Regions from separate parts of the Pseudomonas sp. CF161 genome, predicted to be linked through region 2. Evidence: predicted binding sites of a transcription regulator. Region 2 holds the regulator's gene; each other region holds the start of a gene.

Region 1 (6,751 bases), on a different contig from region 2:
TTTCGAGCGCTTTATTTCGCCTCGCTGATGATGCTTATCGGCTCGGGCTTGCTCAGCACTTATCTGGCACTGCGCCTGGCCGCCGACCATGTCGATGGCTTGTGGGTCGGTGCCTTGATGGCGGCCAACTACTTCGGCCTGGTCCTGGGCGGCAAGATCGGCCACCGGCTGATTGCCCGGGTCGGGCATATCCGTGCCTACGCCACCTGTGCCGGTATCGTCGGGGCTGCCGTTCTCGGCCATGGCCTGGTGGACTGGCTGCCGGCCTGGCTGGTGCTGCGGGTGATCGTCGGCCTGGGCATGATGTGCCAGTACATGGTCATCGAGAGCTGGCTGAACGAGCAGGCCGAGGCCAAGCAGCGCGGGCTGGTGTTCAGCGGCTATATGATCGCTTCGTACCTGGGGCTGGTCATGGGGCAACTGATTCTGGTCATGCACCCGGCCCTTGGCCTGGAACTGCTGATGCTGGTGGCCCTGTGCTTCGCCCTGTGCCTGGTACCGGTGGCCATGACCCGACGCATTCACCCGGCGCCACTGCACCCGGCGCCGATGGAGCCACGCTTCTTTATCAAGCGCGTGCCGCAATCCCTGAGTACGGTGCTGGGGGCGGGGCTGATTGTTGGCTCGTTCTACGGCCTGGCGCCGCTGTACGCCTCTCAGCAGGGGTTGAGCACCGAGCAGGTCGGCCTGTTCATGGGCTGCTGCATTTTTGCCGGCCTGCTGGTGCAGTGGCCGTTGGGCTGGCTCTCGGATCGTTATGACCGGGCGATGCTGATTCGCTGCTTTGCGATGTTTCTGGCGGTGGCGGCGCTGCCCCTGGCGATCTTTCCGAGTGTGCCGCTGGAGGTGCTGTTTGCCTTGGGCTTTCTGTGTTCGTTGGTGCAGTTCTGTCTGTATCCGTTGGCGGTGGCCTTTTCCAATGACCACGTCGAAGGCGATCGCCGTGTGTCGCTGACCGCCATGCTGCTGGTGACCTACGGTGTGGGTGCGAGCATCGGGCCATTGGTGGCGGGTGTGCTGATGAAGCTGTTCGGCAGCCAGATGCTCTACGCGTTCTTCAGTTTCTTCGCGTTGGTCCTGGTGTGGCGGATCCGGCCGAAGGCGGTGACCAATCTGCATCAGGTCGATGATGCTCCGCTGCAGCACGTGGCAATGCCGGACAGCATGTCCAGCTCGCCACTGGTGGCGGCTCTTGACCCGCGGGTCGATGAGCAAGTGGTGCAGGATCAGATGCAGAACCCGGTGGAACCGGTGGCCGACGAGCCAGTGGCTGATGAGTCGCCGGCAACCGAGGCTGAGGAGGAGACTGAGGTCAAGCCCGAGGATGAGGGGCCGCATCATCTCAGTGGCGCCAGGCCTTAGGGCCTGGCGGTTGCCGGAAGGCGGCGCAAAAAAAACGGGCAGTCACCGCGAGGGACTGCCCGTTTTCATGTCTGGCGGTGGCTTACATGTCGTCTTTATCGAAGCGCCGCGCTTCGCGTTGCAGTTGATAGACGAAACGCTCGACCTGGCGTTGTACCAGACCGCTCATATTGTGGAAGCGGACCCCGGCGAAGGTGATATCGATGCGCTCTTCATAGTGCAGATACCGCAGCTCGACGGGAGCGGTCATGCTGCCGAAGGGCAGGGCGGCGATAAAACGTTCGTAGACCTGGCCCAGTTGCAGGCGCTCGGAGATATCGCCTTCGAAGCGCAGTTTGCAGCCGGTGGCCGAGATATCCAGCAGCTTGCCGCGGATGGATTCCTTGAGCTTTTCGCCATCGAGTTCGACATTGACCAGTTGCGAAAGCTTGAGCGCTGCACGGAAGGCGCTGCGGCGCTGGTGATAAACCACTTCGTCCGGCAGGGTGCCACGGTAGCAGCGACCGTTGTTGGACTCATCAAGGGTCGGGGTACTGGTGCTTTCCCAGGCGATACGCACGCCTTCATGGAAGCCTTCGACGCGAAATGGCTCGCCGGCCAGCATGAAACGTTCACCGTCGCGGGGAATCATTTCATCGAGGGCGATCATGTTGCTGTCGCGATCGACTTCGACCAGATAGCTCTGAAAGCGCTGGCTGCGCTCATGGAAGGTGATGATCAGCGGGTCATGGCTCTCTTGTAGCATCCGCAGGTTCGAAGCTATCTCCAGAGGAGTGGTGAGAACCTTAGGGGGCTGCGGAGCATCTTCCGCGCTTGGGGCATTGAACACGGTTCATCAGTCTCCAGACAAAATACGACTACACGCAAGAGCCAGCATTTTGCCAGCATGTTTCGCTGCTTGATAGGGCGCGCACATTTTCCGGGTCAAGCCTGACTGAGCGGGCGTGGCTTCGCAAGCAGAGAGGTCGATCCGCGGGCGTCATACAGTGCGGGGCTTTCGCCGCCGTTGAGGATTTTCAGCTGGTTCGCGGTGGTGGCCTGCTGAACCTGGATCGAGCGACCGTTGAGTTCATTGGTCGCCTGGCACTCGGCGAGCAGCTCGGTCAGCACATCGCTTTGCTCGAGCAATTGCGGGCCGATCGAGGAATGTTCAGCCAGTTGCTCAAGGCCGGCGCGGCTGGCGGGGAGGTTCAGGCTGGCAAGAATTTCGCTGCGCTTGCGGCCATGCTGTTCGAGCAGAATGATCAGCGCATGTTTCTGCGCCAGAATATCCTCCAGTAGCGGCATGTCGCGGCCGTACAGAGCGAGGGATTCGGTCTTCAGCAGTTCCAGCAATTGTTGAGCTGGAGCAAAATCTTCAGTGATCAGTTGCAGTAAATTAGAGTCGTGCATGGCTGGCCTTGGGTTTTAAGCGTCCAAAAGCCTGGCGCAGGCCTTTGGCTAGCGCTGGGCTTCGAAATTGAGCAGTTTGCTGGCTACGCGGTTGCTGTCGACTTTATAGCTGCCATCGGCAATCGCTGCTTTCAACTCGGCCACGCGGGCGTTGTCGACGGCAGGCTGATCGCGCAGCTTGTCAGTGACCTTTTGCAAACGCTGAGCCTCATTGCTGAGGTGTACCGATTCCCCGCTTTTGGTGGTACTGGCTTGTTCAGCCGGGGTAGCCAGCGGCGCAGACTTGTCGGTGTCGCCGATGTCTTTGTTGGCGCTGGTACGCGTACTGCCGGTAAGTGAGGGGGAGCTGTTTAAACGGCTGAAATCGATGACCATGATAAAAAAACCTCTGGGTATTTGGACGCTTGCCATGTTTTCGGCCATACCCTGGAAAACTTTAGGCGCTATTGTCGATTAACCAACGCCCATGGCTGCGGCCCGCATGGACCACAGTTTAGGGAAGGGCGGGCTTGTGCGCCAGTTCCTACATTGCGACTTCTACCTGGCCGGGAGCGGTAATCCGGGCCTTTATCACACGTTGCGAGTTCAGGTTCTTGACCCTTATCTGCTCGTTCATGCCGCCATTGGACAGTGCTTCGCCGGGCATTCGCACGTTCAGGGTGCCGCTGCGGGCAGATATCACCACTTGATCGCCCTTGCGCACCACCTCGGCCTGCTCAAGGTGCAGTTGGGTAACGACTTGATCGGCGACCATTGGTCGGACAAGTTTCTGCCCAATGGCATCGTCGACCGAGGTCAGGTAGCCCTGGTTGACCTGGCTGATGTCGCGTTCACGCAGAGTGACCTCCTCCGGTGCAATGATTCCGGCGCGCTTGAGCGGTCGGGTGGTGGTCACCACTTCGCGAAACAGTTTGACCTGGGCCGGCACGAACACGGTCCAGGGCGAGGCGCCGTCGCAGCGGACCTTGACCGTGACGCGGCCAATGGGCTGCGCCGGGCTTTCAAGGGTGGCTGTCAATTCCTTGTCGCAATTGGGCATGCGCATGCGCGGATCAAGTTGCGCAACCGTGATTTCATAGCGTCCGGCGGTTTGACTGGTGGCCAGATAGTCTTCTACGGTGAATTCAAGAAACCCTTGAGTGACGCCGATAAGTAGATCAGGCAGGGTGACCGAGTCAGCAAGGGCAGGGCCGCCAGGGTTGAAAATAGACAAAACTGACAGCGCGCAAAGTAATTTGCGGTAGTTTGATGTCAGACGTCGGAAAAATGTCGTTTTGGCGTTCATAACAGTTAAAAAGCAAGCCCCGTGCCGTTTAGCGATGAGCGTGCGTCGGAACTTAAAGCTTTGGGGAGTCTGGGCATGGCGGGTGTAATGGATGCGGTTAACCAGCGCACGCAACTGGTTGGGCAGAATCGCCTGGAGCTGCTGCTGTTCCGTCTGGACGGCCAGCAGCTTTACGGGATCAACGTGTTCAAGGTTCGGGAGGTGTTGCAGTGCCCGAAACTGACCTTGATGCCTAAATCCAGTCCTGTCGTGTGCGGTGTCGCAAGTATTCGCGGGGCGACCATCCCGATCCTGGATTTGGCGATGGCCACCGGTTCGGGTGGATTGAAAGACCTGAGCAACCCGTTTGTGATCATCACTGAGTACAACACCAAGACCCAGGGGTTTCTGGTGCGGTCGGTGGAACGTATCGTCAACATGAACTGGGAGGAGATCCATCCGCCACCCAAAGGCACCGGTCGCGATCACTACCTGACGGCCGTGACCCGGGTTGACAATCAGTTGGTCGAAATTATCGATGTCGAGAAGGTGCTGGCGGAAGTGGCGCCGACCTCGGAAGTGATTTCTGTCGGTGTGGTGGACGTCGAAACCCAGCACAAGGCGATTTCCCTGCGGGTACTGACCGTCGACGATTCGTCGGTGGCACGCAAGCAGGTGACACGCTGCCTGCAGACGGTTGGCGTGGAAGTGGTCGCGCTGAACGACGGCCGCCAGGCCCTGGATTACCTGCGCAAGCTGGTGGACGAGGGCAAGAAGCCGGAAGAAGAATTTCTGATGATGATTTCCGACATCGAGATGCCGGAGATGGACGGTTACACCCTCACGGCCGAGATACGCAACGATCCGCGCATGCAAAAGCTGCATATCATCCTGCATACTTCGTTGTCAGGTGTATTCAATCAGGCGATGGTGAAGAAGGTCGGTGCCGATGACTTCCTTGCCAAATTCCGTCCTGATGACCTGGCATCCCGGGTAGTCGACCGGATCAAAGCAGCAGACAACAGCTAGGGGCATCGGCTCCTGGCGGTCATACGATTTAAGAGGCGGCATCATTGTCTACGGGTAATTTGGATTTCGAACAGTTCCGGGTCTTCCTGGAAAAAGCCTGTGGGATCTTGCTGGGTGAGAACAAGCAATATCTGGTATCGAGCCGTCTCAACAAACTGATGGAACAGCAGGGCATCAAATCCCTGGGTGAGCTGGTGCAGCGTATTCAGACCCAGCCGCGCAGCGGTTTGCGCGAGCAGGTGGTGGATGCCATGACCACTAACGAAACCTTATGGTTTCGCGATACCTATCCCTTTGAGGTCCTGAAGAACAAGGTCCTTCCCGAAGCGATCAAGGCCAGTCCGAACCAGCGTTTGCGCATCTGGTCGGCTGCCTGCTCGTCGGGCCAGGAACCCTACTCGTTGTCGATGTCGATCGATGAGTTCGAACGGACCAACATGGGCCAACTGAAAATGGGTGTGCAGATCGTTGCCACCGATTTGTCCGGCACCATGCTCAACAACTGCAAGACCGGCGAATACGACAGCCTGGCGATTGGCCGCGGCCTGTCTGCCGAGCGCCTGCAACGCTACTTCGACCCGAAAGGGCCGGGGCGCTGGGCGATCAAGGCGCCGATCAAGAGTCGGGTGGAGTTCCGCTCGTTCAATCTGCTGGACAGCTACGCGAGCCTCGGCAAGTTCGACATCGTGTTCTGCCGCAACGTGTTGATCTACTTCTCCGCCGAGGTGAAGAAGGACATCCTGATGCGCATTCACAGCACCTTGAAACCGGGCGGTTACCTGTTTCTTGGCGCATCCGAGGCGCTCAACGGCCTGCCTGATCATTTCCAGATGGTTCAGTGCAGCCCGGGGATTATCTACCAGGCGAAGTAGGCCGGGTGTAGCGCGTGTGGATAAAAGGAGGCCCCAGGGCCTCTTTTTTTGTGCCTGGTCGTTGCCGGGTCGCGGCGTAAAAGCGGCAGTGAGGTTGCCGCTTTGCTGGCGCATCGCGGAAATCCATTGCCGCTTTTCTGGCATTGCCGCCTTGCCGCTGCCGGCGAAGCCTTGATTTACGGGGCTTTTGCACTTGGCACGGGGCTTGCTATATCCAGATTACGAAAAATCAGGTCACCCAAAGGTTTCCCGACATGAGCATCAGCTTCGATAAAGCGCTCGGTATCCATGAACAGGCTCTGGGCTTTCGCGCCAAGCGCGCCGAGGTTCTGGCCAACAACATCGCGAACGCCGACACCCCGAACTACAAGGCTCGGGATCTGGACTTCTCCGCCGTGCTCGCCGAGCAGAACGAGAAGACCAAGAACGGCACCTTTGCCTTGAACATGACCAACAGCCGTCATATCGAAGCTGAAGGCATGGGTAACGGCGACGAGTCGCTGCTGTACCGCACGCCGATGCAGCCTTCCATCGACCAGAACACCGTGGACGCCCAACTGGAACAGTCGAACTACGCCGAGAACTCGGTCAACTTCCAGGCCAGCTTCACGCTGCTCAACAGCAAATTCAAAGGGCTGATTTCGGCCCTGCGCGGAGAGTAATCCATGTCCCTCGCCAGTGTTTTCAATATCGCCGGTAGCGGCATGAGTGCTCAGACCACTCGCTTGAACACCGTCGCCAGTAACATCGCCAACGCCGAGACCGTGTCGTCGAGCATCGACCAGACCTACCGTGCCCGCCACCCGGTGTTCGCCACCATGTTCCAGGGTGC
Region 2 (6,751 bases):
ACCGCGCCACGGCCGTCGATCATCATCTGCTTGCCACCCGGCGCCAGCAGGGCCAGGCCCGGACGCAGGATGTCGCCATCCTCGGCTTCCTTGACGCTGATCCGGCACAGCTTGTCCAGACGCTCGGCAAAAGCCTTGGTGAAGGCTGCCGGCATGTGCTGGATCAAGACGATCGGTGCCGGGAAGTTGGCCGGCAACTGGGTCAACACCCGCTGCAAGGCAACCGGACCGCCCGTGGACGTACCGATGGCCACCAGTTTGTAGGCTTTGCGTTTCGGTGCCGGCGACGAAGCGCTGGCCGCCGGAGCCCGGGCAGGCGCTGGTGCCGGCGCGGACGGACGCGGCGCAGCACTGCTGCTGCCGAAGCTGCTGATACCCGATGGCGCAGGCGCCGGGGCGGCAGCCGGCTGCGGAGCCGGAGTGCTGTAGCTGCTGAAACGACGGTTACTGCGCGAGATGCTGTGGACTTTCTCGCACAGCAGCTGCTTGACCTTCTCGGGGTTGCGCGAGATGTCTTCGAAGTTTTTGGGCAGGAAGTCGACCGCACCGGCATCCAGCGCATCCAGGGTTACCCGGGCGCCTTCATGGGTCAGCGAGGAAAACATCAATACCGGGGTTGGACAGCGCTGCATGATGTGCCGCACCGCCGTGATGCCATCCATCATCGGCATCTCGTAGTCCATGGTGATCACGTCCGGCTTGAGTGCCAGGGCCTGATCGATCGCCTCTTTGCCATTGGTCGCCGTACCGACGACCTGGATGTTCGCATCCGCTGAAAGAATTTCCGAGACGCGGCGGCGGAAAAACCCCGAATCGTCCACCACCAGGACTTTGACTGCCATAAACACTCCGTTAGGCGGGGCGAGGCAAATCGCCCCGCCACCCCGAATCAAATACGCCGTGCGGCGTAACGCTTGAGCATGCTTGGAACATCGAGGATCAGTGCAATGCGGCCGTCACCGGTAATGGTGGCGCCGGACATGCCCGGGGTCCCTTGCAGCATCTTGCCCAATGGCTTGATGACCACTTCTTCCTGGCCGACCAGTTGATCGACGACAAAGCCGATCCGCTGGGTGCCCACCGAAAGAATCACCACATGGCCTTCACGCTGCTCTTCATGAGCGGCGGAACGGACCAGCCAGCGCTTGAGGTAAAACAGTGGCAACGCCTTGTCGCGCACGATCACCACTTCCTGGCCGTCGACCACGTTGGTGCGCGACAGGTCCAGGTGGAAGATCTCGTTGACGTTGACCAGAGGGAACGCAAACGCCTGGTTGCCCAGCATGACCATCAGGGTCGGCATGATCGCCAAGGTCAACGGCACCTTGATCACGATCTTCGAGCCCTGGCCCTTGGTCGAGTAAATGTTGATCGAACCGTTGAGCTGGGAAATCTTGGTTTTCACCACGTCCATGCCCACGCCGCGTCCGGAGACGTCGGAGATCTCGGTCTTGGTCGAGAACCCCGGGGCGAAAATCAGGTTGTAGCACTCGGTGTCGCTCAGGCGATCAGCGGCATCCTTGTCCATCACCCCACGCTTGACGGCGATGGCGCGCAGCACATTCGGGTCCATGCCTTTGCCGTCATCGGAGATCGACAGCAGGATATGGTCGCCCTCTTGCTCAGCGGCCAGGATCACCTTGCCACCGCGCGCCTTGCCCGAGGCTTCGCGCTCTTCCGGTGACTCGATACCGTGGTCGACCGCGTTGCGCACCAAGTGGACCAGCGGGTCGGCCAGGGCCTCCACCAGGTTCTTGTCGAGGTCGGTTTCTTCGCCGACCAGCTCCAGGTTGATCTCTTTCTTCAGCTGCCGTGCAAGGTCGCGAACCAGGCGCGGGAAGCGCCCGAACACTTTCTTGATCGGCTGCATCCGGGTCTTCATCACCGCGGTCTGCAGGTCAGCCGTGACCACGTCGAGGTTCGACACGGCCTTTTGCATGGCTTCGTCGCCGCTGTTGAGACCCAGGCGCACCAGGCGGTTACGCACCAGCACCAGTTCGCCGACCATGTTCATGATCTCGTCCAGGCGTGCGGTATCAACCCGTACGGTGGTCTCGGCTTCACTGGCGGGCTTTTCTGGCGGTGGCGCTGCGGCGGCACGTGCCGGAGCAGGTGCGGCAGCGGCGGCAGGAGCCGCAGCCTTGGGAGCTTCGGCCTTGGGCTCGGGCTTTTTCGCCACGGGCTTGGGCGCTACCGCAGCCGCGGTCGCAGCGGCTGGAGCGGCAGAACCGGCACCCGCCACTTCGGAAAACTTGCCCTTGCCGTGCAACTCGTCGAGCAGGGATTCGAATTCGTGATCGCTGATCAGGTCGCTGCCGGCTGCAGCCGCGGCGGGCGCGGCAGCTGCCGGCACCGAAGCGACGGCAGACTCGAGCGCGTCCACGGCAAAGTTGCCCTTGCCATGCAACTGATCGAGCAGTGCTTCGAATTCATCATCGGTAATTTCGTTGCTGTCGCTCGCACCCGGCGTCGCTGCTTTCGCCGCGGCGGGTTCGCTCGCTGCGACGGCATCCGGGGCGAACTGGCCCTTGCCATGCAACTGGTCGAGCAAGGACTCGAACTCGGCATCGGTGATTTCGTCGCTGGCCGCATCGCTGCTGGCCACCAGAGCCGCCGCAGGCGCCTCGGCTTCGGCCTTGGCGGCGTTGAGCGAGTCCAGCAGCAGCTCGAATTCGTTATCGGTGATATCCCCCGATTCGCTTTCAGCCACCGGCTCGGCCACCGCTTCGGCCACTTCGGGCTCCGCCGCCACCTCTACCGCCGCCGCAGGTTCTGCCAGCCGCGCCAGGGCCGCAAGCAGCTCCGGAGTCGCGGCCGTGACCTGAGTCCGTTCGCGGACCTGGCCGAACATGCCGTTCACCGCGTCCAGCGCTTCGAGCACCACATCCATCAGCTCCGAGTCGACACGACGCTCACCCTTGCGCAGGATGTCGAAGACGTTCTCGGCGATGTGGCAGCACTCCACCAGCTCATTGAGCTGGAGGAAGCCGGCGCCCCCTTTAACAGTGTGAAAACCGCGAAAAATTGCATTGAGCAGATCCGCATCATCCGGTCGGCTTTCCAGCTCGACCAGTTGTTCGGACAGTTGCTCTAGAATCTCGCCGGCCTCAACCAGGAAATCCTGAAGGATCTCTTCATCGGCGCCGAAGCTCATTAATGGGTGCTCCTAGAATCCAAGGCTGGAAAGCAAATCGTCTACATCGTCCTGACCGGACACAACGTCTTCACGTTTATCGGCATGAATCTGCGGACCTTCACCCTTGGCGAGATGTTTTTGCGGATCTTTTTCGGCCAGGATCGATTCGCGGTCATGTTCGATGCCCGCAAAACGGTCGACCTGGCTGGCCATCAAGACGAGTTTGAGCAGATTGCTTTCGACTTCCGTGACCAACTGGGTCACACGCTTGATCACCTGGCCCGTGAGGTCCTGGTAATCCTGCGCCAACAGAATGTCGTTGAGATGGCCGGAAACGGTCCGGGTCTCCTGTTCGCTACGCGTCAGGAAACTGTCGACGCGCCGTGCCAGCTCGCGAAACTCTTCAGCCCCGACTTCGCGACGCATGAAGCGCCCCCAGTCAGCGCTCAAGGCCTGGGCATCGTTGCTCAGGCCGTTGACCAGCGGGGTGCTGCTTTCCACCAAATCCATGGTGCGATTGGCCGCGGCCTCGGTCAGCCTGACCACATAGGACAGGCGCTCGGTGGCATCCGTGATCTGTGAAACTTCCTCGGCTTGCGGCATATGCGGGTCAATCTGAAAATTGACGATCGCGCTATGCAGCTCGCGGGTGAGCTTGCCGACTTCCTGGTACAGGCCGCGGTCACGGGTCTGATTGAGCTCATGGATCAGTTGCACAGCCTCGCCAAACTTGCCTTTTTCAAGGCTCTCGACCAGTTCGTGGGCATGTTTTTTCAGGGTCGACTCAAAATCGCCCAATGAAGATTCGTTATGCTCCATAGCTCCCCCGTGGCGCAATGTCTTCGCGCATCAACCGATGCGTTCGAAGATTTTTTCGATCTTCTCTTTCAACGCCTGAGCCGTGAATGGTTTCACCACGTAGCCATTGACGCCGGCCTGAGCCGCTTCAATGATCTGTTCACGCTTGGCCTCGGCAGTCACCATCAGCACCGGCAGGTGCTTGAGCTTCTCGTCGGCGCGCACGTGGCGCAGCAAATCGATACCGGTCATGCCAGGCATGTTCCAGTCCGTTACCAGAAAGTCGATGCTCCCGCTGTTGAGGACCGGAATCGCGGTAGTACCGTCATCGGCCTCGACCGTGTTGGTGAAACCCAGGTCACGCAACAGGTTTTTTATGATCCGCCGCATCGTTGAGAAGTCATCAACGATGAGGATTTTCATGTTCTTGTCCAATTCGACCTCCAAGCAGTCTTAAACGCGCCCAGCACCTGAACGCGCCATTCAATCAATACGACGTAACACTCAACGACTGCATGGAATACACACTGCAAGACCGGTGCGGCATCACGCCTTACCGGTCCCGTTCGCAGTGTCCCCACACTGCCTGTCAGCGCGCTCGCCACTCCCCCAAACGCCCCCGCAAGCGGGCCGCGCACTGGCTGTGTAACTGGCTGACCCGCGATTCGCTGACCCCCAGGACCTCACCGATTTCCTTGAGGTTCAGCTCTTCGTCGTAGTACAGCGCCAAGACCAGTCGCTCACGCTCCGGCAAATTGGCAATCGCGTCCGCCAGCGCCGCCTGGAAGCGTTCATCTTCCAGATCGCGTGACGGCTCGAGATGAGCACTCGCGCCATCCTCATGCAGCCCTTCATGCTCGCCGTCCTGCAAAAGGTCGTCGAAGCTGAACAGGCGGCTGCCCAAGGTGTCGTTCAAAATCCCGTAATAATCGTCGAGGCTCAATTCAAGTTCGGCCGCAACTTCATGATCTTTAGCGTCACGACCGGTTTTAGCTTCAATTGAGCGAATGGCATCACTGACCATTCGTGTATTGCGGTGTACTGAACGTGGTGCCCAATCGCCCTTGCGCACTTCGTCGAGCATCGCCCCACGAATACGAATCCCGGCATAAGTCTCGAAACTTGCGCCCTTGCTCGCATCGTACTTGGTCGACACTTCGAGCAAACCGATCATCCCGGCCTGGATCAGGTCTTCGACCTGGACACTGGCCGGCAGCCGTGCCAGCAGGTGGTAGGCGATACGCTTGACCAGAGGCGCATAACGCTCGATCAATTCATATTGGCTGTCACGCGCCGACTTCTTGTACAGGTTGTAGCCGCTGGCTGTCATAGCACCGGTCCTGCTGTTTGCTGCACGAGACGCTCGACAAAAAACTCCAGATGCCCACGTGGGTTGGCAGGCAACGGCCAGGTATCGACTTTTTGCGCAATGGCCTTGAACGCCAGCGAGCACTTCGAACGAGGAAAGGCTTCATAGACCGCACGCTGCTTTTGCACGGCCTTGCGTACGCATTCGTCGTAAGGAACTGCACCGACGTATTGTAAAGCCACGTCCAGGAAGCGATCCGTGACCTTGGTCAACTTAGCGAACAGATTGCGACCCTCCTGCGGGCTTTGCGCCATGTTGGCCAGGACCCGGAAGCGGTTCATGCCGTAGTCGCGATTGAGCAGTTTGATCAGCGCGTAGGCGTCAGTGATCGAAGTCGGTTCGTCGCAGACCACCAGCAGGACTTCCTGGGCCGCGCGGACAAAACTGACTACCGAGTCACCAATACCCGCAGCGGTGTCGATGACCAGCACATCGAGGTTGTCGCCGATATCACTGAAGGCCTGGATCAGGCCAGCATGCTGGGCCGGGCTCAGGTGCACCATGCTCTGGGTGCCGGAGGCGGCAGGCACGATACGGATCCCGCCCGGGCCCTGGAGCAACACGTCGCGCAGCTCGCAACGGCCCTCGATGACGTCAGCCAGGGTACGTTTGGGGGTCAGGCCCAGCAGGACGTCGACATTGGCCAGGCCCAGGTCGGCGTCCAGCAGCATGACGCGCCGGCCGAGCTCAGCCAGGGCCAGTGACAAGTTCACTGACACGTTAGTCTTGCCGACGCCACCCTTGCCGCCGGTCACCGCAATCACCTGTACGGGATGCATGCTGCCCATGTTCTTTCTTTACCTTGTCTTACTTAGACGGGGCCACATAACTGGCTGCGCGTTCACCGTTGGAACAATGCATGGCAGACCATCGATGTAGATACGGTGCAATCTCTTCATGGCCACCCTCATCCAACCCGTTTTGCGGGGTTGTGATAGAGGTCCGCGAACATGTCGGCCATGGCTTCTTCGCTGGGTTCTTCCTGCATCTGCACGCTCACTGCGCGGCTGACCAACTGGTGCCGGCGCGGCAGGTGCAGATCGTCAGGAATCCGTGGCCCATCGGTCAGATAGGCAACGGGCAATTCATGACTGATCGCCAGGCTCAACACTTCACCGAGGCTGGCTGTTTCATCCAGTTTAGTCAGGATGCAACCGGCCAACCCGCAGCGCTTGTAGCTGTGATAGGCGGCGGTGAGCACCTGTTTCTGGCTGGTGGTGGCCAGGACCAGATAATTCTTCGATTTGATCCCGCGACCGGCCAGGCTTTCGAGCTGCATGCGCAGGGCCGGGTCGCTGGCTTGCAGGCCGGCGGTATCGATCAGCACCACACGCTTGCGCAACAGTGGGTCGAGCGCCTGCGCCAGGGACTGGCCCGGGTCGACATGGGTCACCGACACATTGAGGATGCGCCCCAGGGTCTTGAGCTGTTCCTGGGCACCGATACGG
Region 3 (6,751 bases), on a different contig from region 2:
CACCAGCGCGCAGGTCGAGGCCGCGACCATGCGCGTCGGCGCGACGCTGGCCTCGCAGCTGTTTACACGCAAAGCCGCCGAGGACGCCGCGAAACAGGCAGTAACCTCATTGGCCGCCAAGGGGACAACGGCCGCTGCGCGCAACCTGATTGCCGGGCAGGCGACCAAAACCATCGCCCATCAGGCCGCTCGTTCCCTGGTCGGCCAAACCCTGGCCAGGGGCGCTGTGGGCACCGCAACCGGCCTGATCGGCACGGGCGGCGTTTCCGGCCTGGCGGCCACAGGGCTTGGCGCAGCAGGCATTGCCAGCGGCGCGGCGCTCGCCCCGGCCGTTGCAACTATTGCGTTGGCAGCGGGCGCGGCGTACGCGGCCGGTCGACTCTGGGATTGGTTGATGGATTGAACGCGGGCGGCGCCCATCGCCGGATTGGGTGGTTGAATAGGCAGCTTTTTTAGAACCCGCACCGAAGGCCGCGCCCCATCCCCCCCAGGCGCCCTCATTAAGGACGATGCATGTCACTGATTTCGCAACGCGTAGAGCTGGCACGCCATGGAGCCAACGATAAAGTCATTTGCCGGATGCCCTCGGGCTGGGCGGTCATGGGCGATGTGCAGTTCCTGCCGGGCTATTGCCTGCTGTTGCCCGACCCGGTCGTCGCCAGCCTGAACGACCTCAGCATCGAGGCCCGCACCGCCTATCTGCTGGACATGACGCGCATGGGGGACGCGGTGTTGGCGGCCACCGGCGCCCTGCGCATGAACTATGAAATCCTCGGCAACTCCGAGCCCGAACTGCATTGCCATATTTTCCCCCGCTACGCTTCGGAGCCGGAACAGAAGCGCAAGATGCCGGCCTGGTTCTACGACTGGAAAACCGCCATTCCCTACGCCGAGGAAACCCACGGCGACTTGCGCAAGAAAATCGCCCACCTGCTGCAAGCGTCGAACCCGAGCGCCTGAGCGGCCTGCTCGGTCCTCACCCTGCCCGACTGAACGCCACAGTGACCCGCCTCGCCCAGGTGATTACAATCGCCGGCTTTTTGCAGCAGGGAGCGGCTCATGCAACGCATCGTGATTTTGGGCAACTCCGGCAGCGGCAAATCGACCCTGGCGCGAGCACTGGGGGCGCGCCTGGGCCTTGCCGTGGCGCACCTGGACACGCTGTTCTGGGAGGCCGGCTGGGTCGAACCGGATGCCGAGACATTTCGCACCCGGGTCCGCCAGGCGGTGGCGGCAGACGCCTGGGTGTGTGAAGGCAACTACGCGCGACGCACCTTCGACCTGCGGCTGCCCCGCACCGACCTGATCATCTGGCTCGACACGCCGCGCCTGACCTGCTGGCGCCGGGTGCTGTTGCGCAGCCTGCTGAACCGCCCGCGGCCCGATCTTCCGGCGGGCTGCAGCGAGAAGCTGGACCGGGAGTTCCTGGGCTTCCTGAATTACGTGTGGAATTTTGATCGGCGCCAACGGCCCGGGATCGAAGCCGCGCGCCAGGCCATCGGCCCAGGCATTCCGGTGGTTCGCCTGCGGGGTGCGCGGCAGATTCGCCAGTACCTGGCGGGCCTGCCCAGCCGCGCCTCGTCGACAGCCAGCGCGGATCGCTGAAACGCCCTGGACACCAGGCCTGGACCCGTTGCGCAGGCGTGCCGCACGGGTTGTACACAAAAACCGGTTAAAGCTTTACCCCCCTCGGGCCGACATAGCAGGTGATAGCAGATAGCCACATGTGTTATTCACCGGCCATTTGCGCTGCCCTCCCCGCTGATGGTTGTCGTCATGAAAATAAAAAATAAGCTCGTGCTCGCGTTCGTCTCAGTCGCCTTTATCCCGGTCAGCCTGGTGGCGCTGATTTCCGTGCTCAACACCCGGACCCAGGCGGTGGATCAATTCATCGATGGCAGCACCCGGGAAATCCGCCAGATTGACGGCAATATCCGGCAGTTTTTCGACGCCAGTCAGCAGAACGTCGATCAGATGGCGGCCGATCCTGTATACACCTCGGTGGCCAGCCTGAAGGACTACCAGGCCGCCGATGCCGCCAGCCAGCCCCTGCCTGAAGCGGCCCGCCAGGTCATCGAACAGTTTGCGCGCTTTGGCAAGACCCACCCGGCGGCGGCGATCCTGTCCATCGGCCTGGAGGACGGCACCTACGCCAAATGGCCGGACGACCCGCAACTGGCCAAGTACGACCCGCGTGCGCGCCCCTGGTACAAAGCCGCCATGGCCAGCCCGGGGCAAACCGTGCGCACCCCCGCCTATTACTACGACAAGGACGATGTGGCCCTGGTCGGCACCGCCCGGGCCCTGCTCGACAACGCCGGCAAAGCCAAGGGCGTGTTCGTGGTCAGCGTCTCCCTGAAAAACCTCACGGAACTGGTCAAGAGCATCAAGCTCGGCGAGAGCGGCTACGTGATGCTGATCGAGGACGGCACCGTGCTGGTCGACCCGCGCGACGCCAAGCACAGCTTCAAGCAGCTCAAGGACCTGGGCGTGCCCTATGCGCACCTGGCGGCCACCCCGCAGGGCTCCACCGAGGTGGAAATCGACGGCGTGCGCTACATGGCCAATATCTGGACCTCTCCGGGCCTGGGCTGGCGCTACGTCGGCCTGATCGAGTACAGCGAAGTCATGGCCGCGGCGACGCGCATGACCTACCTCACCGCCATTATCGTGGTGGTGCTGGCACTGATCTTCGCCCTGCTGGCGGCGGCGTTCTCCAAAGTTATCGTCAAGCCCATCGGCCAGGTCAGCACCGGCTTGCAGTCCATCGCCCAGGGTGAAGGCGACCTGCGTCGGGACCTGGTGGTCCAGGGCAAGGACGAAACCGCGGAACTGGCCGGCTGGTTCAACAAGTTCCTGGCCGCCATCCGCCAACTGATCCAGCACATCGGCGCTGCTTCGACCAATCTGCAGGATGCATCCCGAGTCAACAGTGAGGTGGCCCACAACATGAACGACGCCGCCGGGCGTCAGCGCGAGGCGGTGGAGCTGGTGTCCACGGCCTTCAACGAAATGGTCGCCACCGCCAACGAAGTGGCCCGCTCGTGCAGCAATGCCGCCGAATCCGCCGAGAGCGGGCACCGTCGGGTGGCCGAGGGCAAGCAACAGATCGAGCTGACCACGGAAAACGTCAACCGCCTGGGCAGCCGCCTGACCGAGTCGTCCCAGGCCATGGTCGAGCTGGAAGCCGGCAGCCGCAGCATCAACCAGATCCTCGGCACCATCCGCGCCATCGCCGAACAGACCAACCTACTGGCCCTCAACGCCGCCATCGAGGCCGCCCGGGCCGGCGATCAAGGGCGCGGTTTTGCGGTGGTGGCCGACGAGGTGCGGGCCCTGGCCAAGCGCACCTCCGACTCCACCGGGGAAATCGACCAATTGCTGGGCACCCTCGGCAGCAAGACCCAGGAAGTCTCGCAGAAGATGGAAAGCTGCCTGGACCTGTCCCGCGCCAGCGTGTCGTCCATCGAAAACGCCCGCGACAGCTTTGAAGGCATCCAGCTGTCGGTCAATGAAATCAGGGACCAGAACCTGCAAATCTCCGCCGCCGCCGAGGAACAGCACAGCGTTGCCGAAGAGATCAACCGGCACATCCAGCAGATCTACGACGAAGCGCGACTGGTGGAAACCCTGGCCCATTCGGCGCAGGAAGATTCGGGCCGGCTGTCGCAACTGTCGGAAGAGTTGAATGGACTGGTGGGGCGGTTCAAGTCGTAGGCAGCCCCTGCCCCTGTTACCGGCTGGTGTTGCAAAGCATGCCTGATCATTGGGCATGGGTTGCAGGGCCGCCGGCTCCTCCTGCTGAACGCCTGCGAACGCAAGCCATGTAACTCAGCACAGATTTCGCCCGTCATATTCCTGTTGCGCGATCCCCGGCTCTCGCTGCATGCCGCCCATTCCCTGGGCCGACATAGGCGCAGAGCCTGGAAACCGGCTCGACTGCGCATGATTTCCAGCAGCCGAACCGAGGCGTGATGTGCTCATGCCTCGGATTATGCGCCGCTGTTCAAGGCCTACTGAAAGCGCCCGGCAGCGGCAGTAAAAAGCGATTTTTCAAGGAGCAACACATGGGTTTTCTCACGGGCAAACGCGTTCTGATCGTCGGTGTCGCCAGCAAGTTATCCATTGCATCGGGCATTGCCGCGGCCATGCATCGCGAAGGCGCCGAGCTGGCCTTCACCTATCAGAACGAAAAGCTTCGCGGCCGCGTGGAGGAGTTCGCCACTGAGTGGGGCTCCAACCCGGGGCTGTGCTTCCCTTGCGATGTGGCCAGCGATGAAGACATCGCCCAGGTTTTCGAGAAGCTGGGCCAGCAATGGGATGCACTGGATTGCATCGTGCACTCGGTGGGCTTTGCGCCCGGCGACCAGTTGGACGGCGACTTCACCGAAGCCACCACCCGCGATGGCTTCCGCATTGCCCACGACATCAGCGCCTACAGCTTTATCGCCCTGGCCAAGGCCGGGCGGCCGATGATGAAGGGCCGTAACGGCAGCCTGTTGACCCTGTCGTACCTGGGCGCCGAGCGCACCATGCCCAACTACAACGTCATGGGCATGGCCAAGGCCAGCCTGGAAGCCGGCGTGCGCTACCTGGCCGGCAGCCTCGGCCCGGAAGGCACCCGCGTCAACGCGGTGTCAGCGGGCCCGATCCGCACCCTCGCCGCGTCCGGGATCAAGAACTTCCGCAAAATGCTCGCCGCCAACGAGGCGCAAACGCCCCTGCGGCGCAACGTGACCATCGAAGAAGTCGGCAACGCCGGTGCCTTCCTCTGCTCGGACCTGGCATCGGGTATCAGCGGGGAAATCATGTACGTGGATGGCGGGTTCAACACCACGGCCATGGGCAACCTGGACGATTGACCCAAGGGATGCGCCGCTTCGAATGGAAGCGGCATTCCCGTCAGGCACGTGGCATGCCTGATCGCGCGCGGCGCCTGGATTGGGGCACCGCGCGCCCCAGCGGGAGCAAGCTCCCTCGCCACAGGCGCCCTGCCCACCCCTACCTAGAAGTTCGCCGGCGTATTCGCGCTGATGATTTCCGCCTCGTCCTGCCCGATATTGCGAAACCTGTGGGGCAAGGTGGTGGGGAAGTAATAGCCATCCCCCGGGTTCAAGATGCTGACCTGGCCATCGACGGTGAGTTCGACGGTGCCACGGGTGACAAGACCGCACTCCTCGCCTTCGGCATGCACGATCGGCTCTTCGCCGGAGCTGGCGCCGGGGGCGTATTGCTCCCGCAGAAAGCGCATCTGGCGGCTGGGGATCGGTGCGCCCACCAGCAGCAGGCGCAGGCCGTCGCGGCCCAGGTCGGGCTGTTCATTGGCGCGGAAGACGTATTGGTGCTCCCGTGGCGGCTGGTCGAAGGTGAAAAAGTCCGCCAGGGACATGGGGATGCTTTCCAGCAGCTTTTTCAGGGAGCTGACGGAGGGGCTGACGCGATTCTGTTCGATCAGGGAGATGGTGGCGTTGGTCACGCCGCTACGACGGGCCAGCTCGCGCTGGGAGAGTTTGTAGCTTTCGCGAACGAGTTTGAGTCGGGTGCCCGTGTCCATAACAGCCTTATGTGAGAAGAACTTAAGGGTATTTTGCGGCGGTTGGGTCGCGAACTTCGCGATTTGGCTGCCCCTGGAGCCTGAAACGGCGGCTATTTAAACATGTTTGACACAGGTGCTGTAAAGACTGGCGATGAGGGGAATGACGGGGGGATTACGGGCTGGGTTGGCGCGGGCTACAGCCCCCTGAAACCCGGCCTTTTTGTGGCGAGGGCGCTGGCTCCCGCTCGGCCGCGCAGCGGTCGTCAATCAGGCGCTCGGGTTGTTTGGATTGATCGCGGTCGCCTGGTTTGGGAGGGCTGCGCCCTCCAGCAGGAGCAAGCTCCCTCGCCACAGGAAGCGTTCAGCACTGGAGGGCGGTGGCGTCAGATACCGAAGCGGTCGCGCAGGGCGTAGTAGGCGGCGCCCATGGCCGTCAGCGGGGCCTGGAAGGTGCGGCCGCCGAACATCGGCATGTGCGGCAGGGAGGCAAAGGCGTCGAAGCGTTCGGCGTCACCCCGGATCACTTCGCTGATCAGCTTGCCCGCCAAATGCGAACAGGTGACACCGTGCCCACTGTAGCCCTGCATGTAGTAGGCATTCTTTTCGATACGGCCAAATTGCGGCATGCGCGACATGGTCAGCAGGAAGTTGCCGGTCCAGCGGTAGTCGATCTTGACGTCTTTCAGCTGCGGGAAGGTCTTGAGGATCTTCGGCCGGATCAGTTGTTCGATGTCGTCCGGCTCGCGGGCGCCATAGACCACGCCGCCGCCATACAGCAGCCGGTTGTCAGCGGTCAGGCGGTAGTAGTCGAGCAGGTAGTTGCAGTCTTCGACGCAGTAATTGTGAGTGATCAGGCTGCGCGCGACTTTTTCCGACAGCGGCTCGGTGACCACGATCTGCGAGCCGCAAGGCATGCTTTTGCGGGTCACCCGTGGGTCGAGGTTTTGCGGCAGGTAGGCGTTGCCGGCGATCAGCAGGTACTTGGCGCGGACCACGCCCTTGGCCGTGCGCACCACGTTGGGCTCGCCGTAGGTGATTTCCTCGGCCGCCGATTGCTCGAAGATCTTGCCGCCCAGGCCGATGATGGCGCTGGCTTCGCCCAGGGCCAGGTTCAGCGGGTGGACGTGGCCGCCCTGCTTGTCCAACAGGCCGCCAACGTAGTTTTCGCAGCCCACTTCACGCGCCATGTCCTGGGCGTCGAGCAGTTGCAGATTG

The links. Region 2 encodes FliA, which starts transcription of late flagellar genes. Its sites were predicted from a motif close to CTAAAGTTTNNNNNNNNNNNGCCGNTAA; they were not measured.
Region 1: flgM (flagellar biosynthesis anti-sigma factor FlgM) is a predicted target of FliA. The motif match lies at 3,167-3,194, and genes of this name have one in related genera.
Region 3: CF161_RS19060 (methyl-accepting chemotaxis protein) is a predicted target of FliA. The motif match lies at 1,674-1,701, and genes of this name have one in related genera.

What each region holds. Positions count from the first base shown of each region.
Region 1 is NZ_ATLP01000038.1:137,839-144,589, reverse strand. Features, by position in the region: gene CF161_RS05950 (MFS transporter) at 1-1,362, shown strand, start outside; gene CF161_RS05945 (flagellar brake protein) at 1,445-2,191, opposite strand; gene CF161_RS05940 (flagella synthesis protein FlgN) at 2,287-2,754, opposite strand; gene flgM (flagellar biosynthesis anti-sigma factor FlgM) at 2,803-3,129, opposite strand; gene flgA (flagellar basal body P-ring formation chaperone FlgA) at 3,278-4,039, opposite strand; gene CF161_RS05925 (chemotaxis protein CheV) at 4,115-5,047, shown strand; gene cheR (protein-glutamate O-methyltransferase CheR) at 5,092-5,919, shown strand; gene flgB (flagellar basal body rod protein FlgB) at 6,174-6,581, shown strand; gene flgC (flagellar basal body rod protein FlgC) at 6,585-6,751, shown strand, end outside.
Region 2 is NZ_ATLP01000107.1:89,694-96,444, forward strand. Features, by position in the region: gene CF161_RS24285 (chemotaxis response regulator protein-glutamate methylesterase) at 1-842, opposite strand, end outside; gene CF161_RS24290 (chemotaxis protein CheA) at 890-3,154, opposite strand; gene CF161_RS24295 (protein phosphatase CheZ) at 3,167-3,955, opposite strand; gene CF161_RS24300 (chemotaxis response regulator CheY) at 3,986-4,357, opposite strand; gene fliA (RNA polymerase sigma factor FliA) at 4,524-5,264, opposite strand; gene fleN (flagellar synthesis regulator FleN) at 5,261-6,091, opposite strand; gene flhF (flagellar biosynthesis protein FlhF) at 6,211-6,751, opposite strand, start outside.
Region 3 is NZ_ATLP01000090.1:60,469-67,219, forward strand. Features, by position in the region: gene CF161_RS19045 (lecithin retinol acyltransferase family protein) at 1-403, shown strand, start outside; gene CF161_RS19050 (HIT family protein) at 514-960, shown strand; gene CF161_RS19055 (hypothetical protein) at 1,060-1,605, shown strand; gene CF161_RS19060 (methyl-accepting chemotaxis protein) at 1,777-3,717, shown strand; gene fabI (enoyl-ACP reductase FabI) at 4,068-4,862, shown strand; gene CF161_RS19070 (cupin domain-containing protein) at 5,006-5,554, opposite strand; gene CF161_RS19075 (FAD-binding oxidoreductase) at 5,920-6,751, opposite strand, start outside.